2 regions of the Candidatus Pantoea symbiotica genome follow, and region 2 is predicted to be linked to the other one. Evidence: predicted binding sites of a transcription regulator. Region 2 holds the regulator's gene; the other holds the start of a gene.
What was found. The regulator LexA, encoded in region 2, represses DNA repair genes until DNA is damaged. The targets are predictions, from matches to a motif close to TNCTGTATGTACATACAGNA.

Region 1 (4,428 bases), 960 kb from region 2:
GCGTTTCTGATTCCGATGTCGGAACAGCCGGTTGATCTGGTGGCGCAGGATGGCGAAGGCAATATGGTGTACGGCGAAACCGCGATTGATGAGATGAAACAGCCGCCCGAAGAGTTGATGTTGCATCCCAACGTACTGCCAACCCGTGAAGCGATTGAGGCGATAGGCGAAGCGGATTTGATTCTGATTGGTCCCGGCAGTTTTTACACCAGCCTGATGCCGATTCTGCTGATGGAAGATATGGCACGCGCGCTGCGTCGTACACCTGCCACCATGGTGTTTATTGGTAATCTGGGCCGCGAACTGAGCCCGGCGGCAGCCAGCCTGAATGTGGCCGATAAATTGGCGATCATGGAGAAAGCGATTGGCAAGCGGGTGATTGATGCGGTGGTGGTGAGTCCGGCCGCCGATATTCGCGGCGTGGAAGAGCGTTTAATCATTCGCGAACCGCTGGAAGCCGCCGACATCAAATATCGCCACGACCGCCAGCTGCTGCGTATCGCGCTGGAACACGCCATTCAGGCCGTGTAGAGTCGCCATTTATGGCGACCTGGCTGCTACCATCACGAAGCCGCAATAAACAGCTCGCGCAGTTGATGTAACTGATCGCGCACGCTGGCGGCTTCTTCGAACTCCAGGTTCTGCGCGTGTTGCTGCATCTGCCCTTCCAGCTCGTGAATTTTCTTCTGCATCGCCTGCGGCGTCAGCGCCATATAGTTAGCTTCGGCTTCTGCCGCAGTGCGTGACGCGGTTTTGCCTTTGCCGCGCGTTTTCACTACGTTTTTACCGAGCTCAAGAATATCGGTGATCTTCTTGTTGAGCCCTTGCGGTGTAATGCCATTCTCTTCGTTGTATTTCTGCTGCTTCTCACGACGGCGCTCGGTTTCGCCCATCGCGCGCTCCATCGACGGCGTGAGTTTGTCGGCGTAGAGAATCGCCCGGCCGTTGATGTTACGCGCGGCGCGGCCAATGGTCTGAATCAGCGAACGCTCGGAACGCAGGAAGCCCTCTTTATCGGCATCGAGAATCGCCACCAGCGACACCTCCGGCATATCCAGACCTTCTCGCAGCAAGTTGATGCCAACCAGCACATCAAATTCGCCGAGGCGTAAATCGCGGATAATCTCCATACGTTCCACGGTATCGATATCCGAGTGCAGATAGCGCACCTTCTCGCCGTGCTCCACAAGGTATTCGGTGAGATCTTCCGCCATACGCTTGGTCAGTACGGTCACCAGCACACGCTCGTTGATCTCAACACGCTTGCGGATTTCCGACAGCAAATCATCGACCTGCGTCGCCACCGGACGCACTTCCAGCACCGGATCCAGCAGGCCAGTTGGGCGCACCAGCTGATCAATCACTTCGCTGCCCGATTTTTCCAGCTCGTAATTGCCCGGCGTGGCCGACACATAAATGGTTTGCGGCGCGGCCGCTTCAAACTCTTCAAAGCGCATTGGACGGTTATCCAGCGCCGACGGCAAGCGGAAACCGTATTCCACCAGCGTCTCTTTACGCGCGCGGTCACCGCGATACATGCCGCCAATCTGCGGAATGGTGACGTGCGATTCGTCGACCACCAGCAAGCCATCCGCTGGTAAATAGTCGAACAAGGTCGGCGGCGGCTCGCCCGGTCCGCGACCGGAAAGATAGCGCGAGTAGTTTTCGATGCCGGAGCAGTAACCCAACTCGTTCATCATTTCGAGATCGAACTGCGTACGCTGGGAAATACGCTGTTCTTCAAGCAGCTTGTTGTTCTCCAGCAGCACTTTGCGGCGGATCACCAGCTCATCTTTGATCTCTTCCATCGCTTGCAGAATGCGTTCGCGCGGCGTCACGTAGTGCGTTTTGGGATAGACGGTAAAGCGTGGGATAACAGAATCAATCTGGCCAGTCAGCGGATCAAACAGCGACAGCCTTTCAACTTCTTCATCAAACAGTTCAATACGCAGCGCAATGTCGTCCGATTCCGCCGGGAACACATCAATCACTTCGCCGCGCACGCGGAAGGTGCCGCGCTGGAAGGCTTGATCGTTACGGGTATATTGCAATTCCGCCAGACGGCGCAGAATGCTGCGCTGATCAATAATCATGCCGCGCGTCAGGTGCAGCATCATTTTCAGGTAGAGATCAGGATCGCCCAAGCCGTAGATCGCCGAAACCGACGCCACCACAATCACATCACGACGCTCCAGCAGTGCTTTGGTCGCCGACAGACGCATCTGCTCAATGTGCTCATTCACCGAGGCATCTTTCTCGATAAAGGTGTCAGAACTCGGCACATAGGCTTCAGGCTGGTAGTAATCGTAATAAGAGACGAAAAACTCCACCGCGTTATCCGGGAAAAACTCCTTCATCTCGCCGTAGAGCTGCGCTGCCAGGGTTTTATTCGGCGCCAGCACCATCGTCGGGCGGTTGAGGTCGGCAATCACGTTCGCCACGGTAAATGTTTTACCAGAGCCCGTCACGCCCAACAGCGTTTGATGCGCGAGTCCATCTTCCAGCCCCTCTTCGAGACGGCGAATCGCCTCAGGTTGATCGCCTGAAGGCTTGAAAGCGGAGTTGAGTTTAAAGGCTTTGCTCATGTTTTAGCGGTTCCAGCAGATGAAGTCGGCGGGCAGGCTGCTAATTCTACTCTGCTATGGCGAATTTGCCAGAAAAAAATACTGGACATAATCACAGTAACCTTGCACGATAATGGAACCTGAAGCCGATTTTCTTCAGTGCAATTTAAGCGGTAGCCAGCAAGCTCTTGTTGCGCAATGTTATCCCCAAGCGGAGGACGCTTTTAACATTTGTCAATAGAGTGTCATTAAATTGCAGTCCGATGACAAGCCAGATAATTCGCATGCTTGATTTTAACTAACCTGCTGTTTTTACTGACATTGACTCAAAAGCCCAGTTTCTCATCATAATGTATGAAGGCCGCGAATTTACTCGCTTGCACACGGTTTTCAGTCGCTAATGCACAAGGTTATCCACAGTAATGGTGGATAAGTGAATCCAGCCCCGAGCCCATCGGCTGTGTATAATTTTCTCTCGCCCATTCTTAAGCGCGAAAAAAAATTTTTTCGCATTTATTTTTCTCCGCCTGCGTGTCGCATTAACCCTTCTTTTTCCCTGTTTACCTCTCCTTGCCGGGAGAAAAGCCAGGCTTTAAGACCATTTATTTCCCCGGTTATTGCCTTACGAACGATCAAATGCACCAGAAACGTTAAGCAGTCAGCACCGTCAAAGTGCAGCTAATTTATCACCGCCGGCAATTGTTAAGCGTTTCTCAACTTTTAGCGGTTGATTTGTCAGGTTTCCGACCTGGAAAGAGTTAAATTCCTAACCTGGCCTGGGAATTGCAGTGTTTGCTATATGGAGTGACGAGTCCATATCGGCGCTTGCCGACGACAGCGGTGTCCATCAATCGTGCACGACTGTATGCCAGACGACACAGAGCGGGAGCATTCAGGCTAATAATCTGGAAGGAGTATGTCAGATGCTGAGTTTACGTTCGGTGAATCAGTTTTACGGTCAAAATCACATTCTGTGGGATGTGGATCTCGATCTGCCGCCGGGCACCTGCACCGGCGTGTTGGGCAGCCCCGGCATGGGCAAAACCACGTTGGTGAACTGCATTATGGGCCGACTGCCGATTAACAGCGGCTCGATGACCTGGCAGGAAGATGGCGCGCCGCCGGAAGATTTGCTGCTGCAACCGGCCGAGCTGCGCGCACGCACCGGCATTGGTTACGTGCCGCAAGGACGGCATATTTTCTCGCAGATGAGCGTGGAGGATAACCTGCTGATCGCCCTGATGGCGGCGCAGGACGATCGTAGTCGCGCCATTCCGGAAATGGTGTTTGACCTGTTTCCGGCGCTCTATTCATTGCGCCATCAGCGCAGCGGCGAGTTGCCGATGGAGCAACAGCAACATTTGGCACTGGCGCGCGCGCTGGTGCTGCAGCCCAAGCTGGTGATTCTGGATGAGCCAACAGAAGGGATGTCGCCGTGGCTGGAAGAGGAGATGGGCAATCTGATTCGTCGGCTAAACCGTGAGTATGGTTTAACCATTCTGCTGCTGGAGCAGCACGTGTCGTTTGTCCGGCGCGTCGCCGACTATTTCCTGCTGCTGCATCGTGGGCGTAACGTGGCACACGGCAAAGTGGCGCAGTTGGATGACATCACCGTTAATAAGTGGTTAACGGCGACGTAGATAGCCAGGTCGCCATAAATGGCGACCCTACGACCTGATGAATCCCCACAAAAACGAAGCAGGCACAGTGGAAAAATGGTCTAATTATTGCGCCAACAAAAAATAAGATCGCCACTATGCCTGCTTCCGCATTTTGCCATAAATTTTTACGGGAATCTTTAGCCAGCACCCATCAGTATCGTCGTAACGCCCTCACTGATATGACGATTTCCCTGACCCGCGGT
Region 2 (4,428 bases):
GAAAATAGAGAGGCACATCCTTGTGCCGGGCCAATCACTACGCTAAATGATTGGCGGGTAGGAGCATATTCATTAAGGGGCGATTACCAGCGGTAATCTTTATTGGTGCTTTCCCAGTCCTTAACTTCTTGCTCGGCCTGGTCTTTCGCATAACCGTAGCGCTCCTGGATTTTACCGACCAACTGATCGCGTTTACCTTCGATCACCGTCATGTCGTCATCCGTAAGCTTGCCCCACTTCTCTTTAAATTTCCCTTTAAACTGCTTCCAGTTTCCGCTCGCTTCGTCTTTGTTCATAACAATCCTCCACTTCATCCTGAGTGAGATAGATACATCGCCTATCTATCTGGCGATATACCCACACAACGCGCTACTCATGTGCGCCGTATAAGGTAATTGTAGTAGCCGTTTCGCAGTTTGTAGAGAATTACAGATTAATCTGTAGGTTACGCTTCGCTTATTCAGGCGTTGAACCAGCTATCACGTTGCCAGTGACCGCGCCAGATCAGCCACAGCGTCAGTCCGCGTAGCGCCAGGAACACCGTCACTGCCAGCCATAAACCGTGATTGCTGAGCCACGGCAATGTGAGCAGCGATACACCGTAGCCGAGTGCCGCCATCACCATGCTGTTACGCATCTCACGGCCGCGCGTCGCGCCGATAAACATGCCATCCAGCAGATAACACCACACGCCAACCAGCGGCAGAATCACCTGCCAAATCAGATAGCGATCGGCCATCTCGCGTAGCGCTTCCAGTGACGTCAGCATCGCCACAATCTGCGGACCGGTGAACGCATAAATCAGCGCAAAGATTGCTGCAACGAAGCAAGCCTGACGACAAGCCGCATGCCAAATCAGCAACAGCCGACTGCGATCTTTGGCCCCAACCGCTTCACCCGAACAGGCTTCAACCGCGTAGGCAAATCCATCCAGCGCGTATGCGGTAAAAGTGAGGAACATCAACAGTACCGCATTGACCGCCACCACATCCGGGCCAATTCGAGCACCAAGGATGGTGAGTGAGGCGAAGCAAATTTGCAGCATTAAAGAGCGCAGCATAATGTCGCGATTGAGGCGGAATAGCCGCGCCGCATCGCCGCACCAGCTACTTTTAAGCAGAGTAAAGTGGATACCGCGCATTTTCAGCACGCGCGCTACCATCCACAAACCCACGCCCAGCGTGACATATTCTGCCAGCGCGGTAGCCGCCGCCGCGCCAGCCACACCCCAATGCAGTTTGAGGACGAACAGCAGATCAAGCAGGATATTCACCAGATTGCCGATGATCAGCAGCACCATCGGCGCCCGCGCATACTGCACGCCCAGCAGCCAGCCAAGAATAACCAAATTGGCTAAGGTTGCGGGCGCACTCAGCCAGCGAATCTCAATAAAGATTTTCGCCTGCTGCTGCACTTCCGGGCTGCCGCCCATTAAAGCTGCCGCCAGGCTGCTTACCGGCGTTCGCAACACCATAAACAGCACGCCAAAAACCAGCGCAATCAGCAGCGGTTGCGTTAAGGCGCGCGCCAGCGCGGTTTTGTCATTGGCGCCAAATGCCTGAGCGGTCAATCCGGTAGTGCTCATGCGCAGGAACAGCAGAAGCATAAAGATGAAGCTGGTCGCTGTTGTGCCCACGGCGACGCCCCCGAGATAAATCGGGCTATCGAGATGACCAATAACAGCGGTATCCACCACGCCCAGTAACGGGACGGTGATATTTGACAGAATCATCGGCAGCGCTAGCCGCCAGAGTGTTTTATCTGAAGAGGAAAACAGCTGCATCAGCCCATTCCGTTGTGTGCGGTAATCAGCGTAATGGCGCCAGCGTGAGCCGCAGAAAGAGTCACAGAGAAGTAAAACAGCAGACTGCGGTCAGCGCAAATTCACACCGCCGCAGTTGGGGAGGATCAGAAACTGATCAGAGCCACTCGCCGTTGCGTACAATCCCAACAGCTAAACCTTCAACAGTTAGTGACTGCTCACGGGTATCAACAACAATCGGTTGGAAATCGGTGTTTTCCGGCAGCAGATGAACAATCGCGCCCTGCTTTTTCCAGCGTTTCACGGTGACTTCATCATCAATGCGCGCCACGACAACCTGGCCGTTACGCACTTCCTGCGTTTTATGCACCGCTAACAGATCGCCATCCATAATGCCGATATCTTTCATCGACATACCGCTTACACGCAGCAGGAAATCGGCACTTGGTTTGAACAGATTCGCATCCACCTGATAGTGGGCTTCAATATGTTCCTGCGCCAGCAAGGGTTCACCGGCAGCGACACGGCCAATCAGCGGCAGCCCCTCGCTCGGTTCTTCTTCCATTAGCAAACGAATCCCGCGCGATGCGCCGGAAACAATTTCAATTACGCCTTTACGCGCCAGCGCTTTCAGATGCTCTTCAGCAGCATTGGGCGAGCGAAAACCCAGTTGCGCAGCAATTTCCGCACGCGTTGGCGGCATGCCCGTCTGGTTAATATGGTCGCGAATCAGGTCATAGACCTGTTGCTGCCGTGCAGTTAACGCTTTCATCCCGCCCCCTGGTTGTTTATACAGTCGCTGTGAGTATATACAGGTATTCGCGAAATGAAAACCGTAACAGAGGGAAAAATCAGCGGTTTGATGAATCTGGAATCCCTATCTCAAATGCGTCCAGAGCAGCGCGATCCAGACGAACAGAGCCAGTAAGATAGTCAGCAATACGGCAGCCGATCCCATATCTTTGGCGCGGCCCGCGAGCGGATGTTGTTCCTGCCCGATGCGGTCAACCACCGCTTCGATAGCGCTATTAAGGATCTCAACGATAATAACCAGCACTACCGAGCCAATCATCAAGATGCGGGAAAGGGTATCTACATCCAGCCAGCAGGCCACGAGAATGGCCACCAGCGCGGCGACAGCTTCCTGCCGAAATGCGGCTTCGTGCTGCCATGCGGCACGCAGGCCCTGCCAGGAATAACCGGCTGCTTTCACTATTCTTACTAAACCGGTGACGTTATTTGCCATGTCTATGGAACCCTTGATCTATTTTGACGTCAATGTGTGGGCAGTATGAGGCGGCAGAGCCACAGACCTTCGCTGCGCTTTCTGGTATGCTTGCCGCGCTTTGCTAACAAGAGGCTTAAAGTTGTCTATGTCAGGTTGGCGTAAACTCTATTACAAATTATTGAATTTACCACTCTCTATTTTGGTAAAAAGTAAGGTCATTCCGACCGATCCCGTCTCTGAACACGGGATCGATCCGACACGTCCGGTGATGTATGTTTTGCCTTATGATTCAAAGGCTGACTTGCTCACGCTGCGTGCTCAATGCCTGAAACATGATCTGCCCGATCCACTGGCTCCGCTGGAGATCGATGGCACCCTGCTGCCGCGCCACGTGTTTATTCACGATGGTCCGCGCGTAATTCCCTATTTCGTGGCCAATCCCGAATCGGTGAAGCTGTTCCACGATTATCTGGATTTGCACCGCAGTAACCCGCAACTCGACGTGCAAATGCTACCGGTCGCGGTGATGTTTGGTCGTGCGCCGGGACGTGAAACATCCGGTGAATCCACGCCGCATCTGCGTGTGCTGAATGGCGTGCAGAAGTTCTTCGCCATTCTGTGGCACGGCCGCGACAGCTTTGTACGCTTCTCGCAAACCGTTTCGCTACGCCAGATGGCGACCGAACACGGCACCGATAAGTCGATTGCGCAGAAGCTGGCTCGCGTGGCGCGTATTCACTTTGCTCGCCAACGTCTGGCTGCGGTCGGCCCGCGTCTGCCTGCACGTCAGGATCTCTTCAACAAACTGTTACAGTCCAAAGCGATTGAAAAAGCGGTAGAAGATGAAGCGCGCAGCAAAAAGATTTCGCATGAGAAAGCCCAGCAGAACGCCATCGAAATGATGGAAGAAGTGGCGGCCAACTTCTCTTACGAAGCGATTAAAGTCACTGACCGCGTGATGGGCTGGCTGTGGAGCCGCCTGTATCAGGGCATCAACGTGCATGGCGGTGAGCGCGTGCGTCAGCTGGCGCAGGATGGTCATGAGATTGTCTATGTGCCCTGCCACCGCAGCCACATGGATTATCTGCTGCTCTCCTACGTGCTTTATCATCAAGGTCTGGTGCCGCCGCACATTGCTGCGGGTATCAACCTGAACTTCTGGCCTGCCGGCCCGATTTTCCGTCGTCTGGGCGCGTTCTTTATTCGTCGTACTTTTAAGGGCAACAAACTCTACTCCACCGTGTTCCGTGAATATCTCGGCGAGCTATTTAGCCGTGGTTACTCCGTTGAATACTTTGTGGAAGGCGGACGTTCGCGTACTGGCCGTTTGCTGGACCCGAAAACCGGCACCCTGTCGATGACGCTGCAAGCGATGCTGCGCGGCGGCAGTCGTCCTATCACCTTCGTGCCGATCTACATCGGTTACGAGCACGTGATG

Region 1: a site for LexA is predicted at 2,665-2,684, ahead of uvrB (excinuclease ABC subunit UvrB). Genes of this name have one in related genera too.

What each region holds. Positions count from the first base shown of each region.
Region 1 covers NZ_JBSZHR010000002.1:1,036,653-1,041,080, reverse strand. The annotation lists gene ACXIZX_RS05400 (gluconeogenesis factor YvcK family protein) at 1-531, shown strand, start outside; gene uvrB (excinuclease ABC subunit UvrB) at 564-2,585, opposite strand; gene ACXIZX_RS05390 (ATP-binding cassette domain-containing protein) at 3,488-4,204, shown strand; gene ACXIZX_RS05385 (IS4 family transposase) at 4,321-4,428, shown strand, end outside.
Region 2 covers NZ_JBSZHR010000002.1:80,053-84,480, reverse strand. The annotation lists gene zur (zinc uptake transcriptional repressor Zur) at 1-8, shown strand, start outside; gene ACXIZX_RS01045 (CsbD family protein) at 84-296, opposite strand; gene dinF (MATE family efflux transporter DinF) at 461-1,783, opposite strand; gene lexA (transcriptional repressor LexA) at 1,920-2,534, opposite strand; gene ACXIZX_RS01030 (diacylglycerol kinase) at 2,640-3,008, opposite strand; gene plsB (glycerol-3-phosphate 1-O-acyltransferase PlsB) at 3,136-4,428, shown strand, end outside.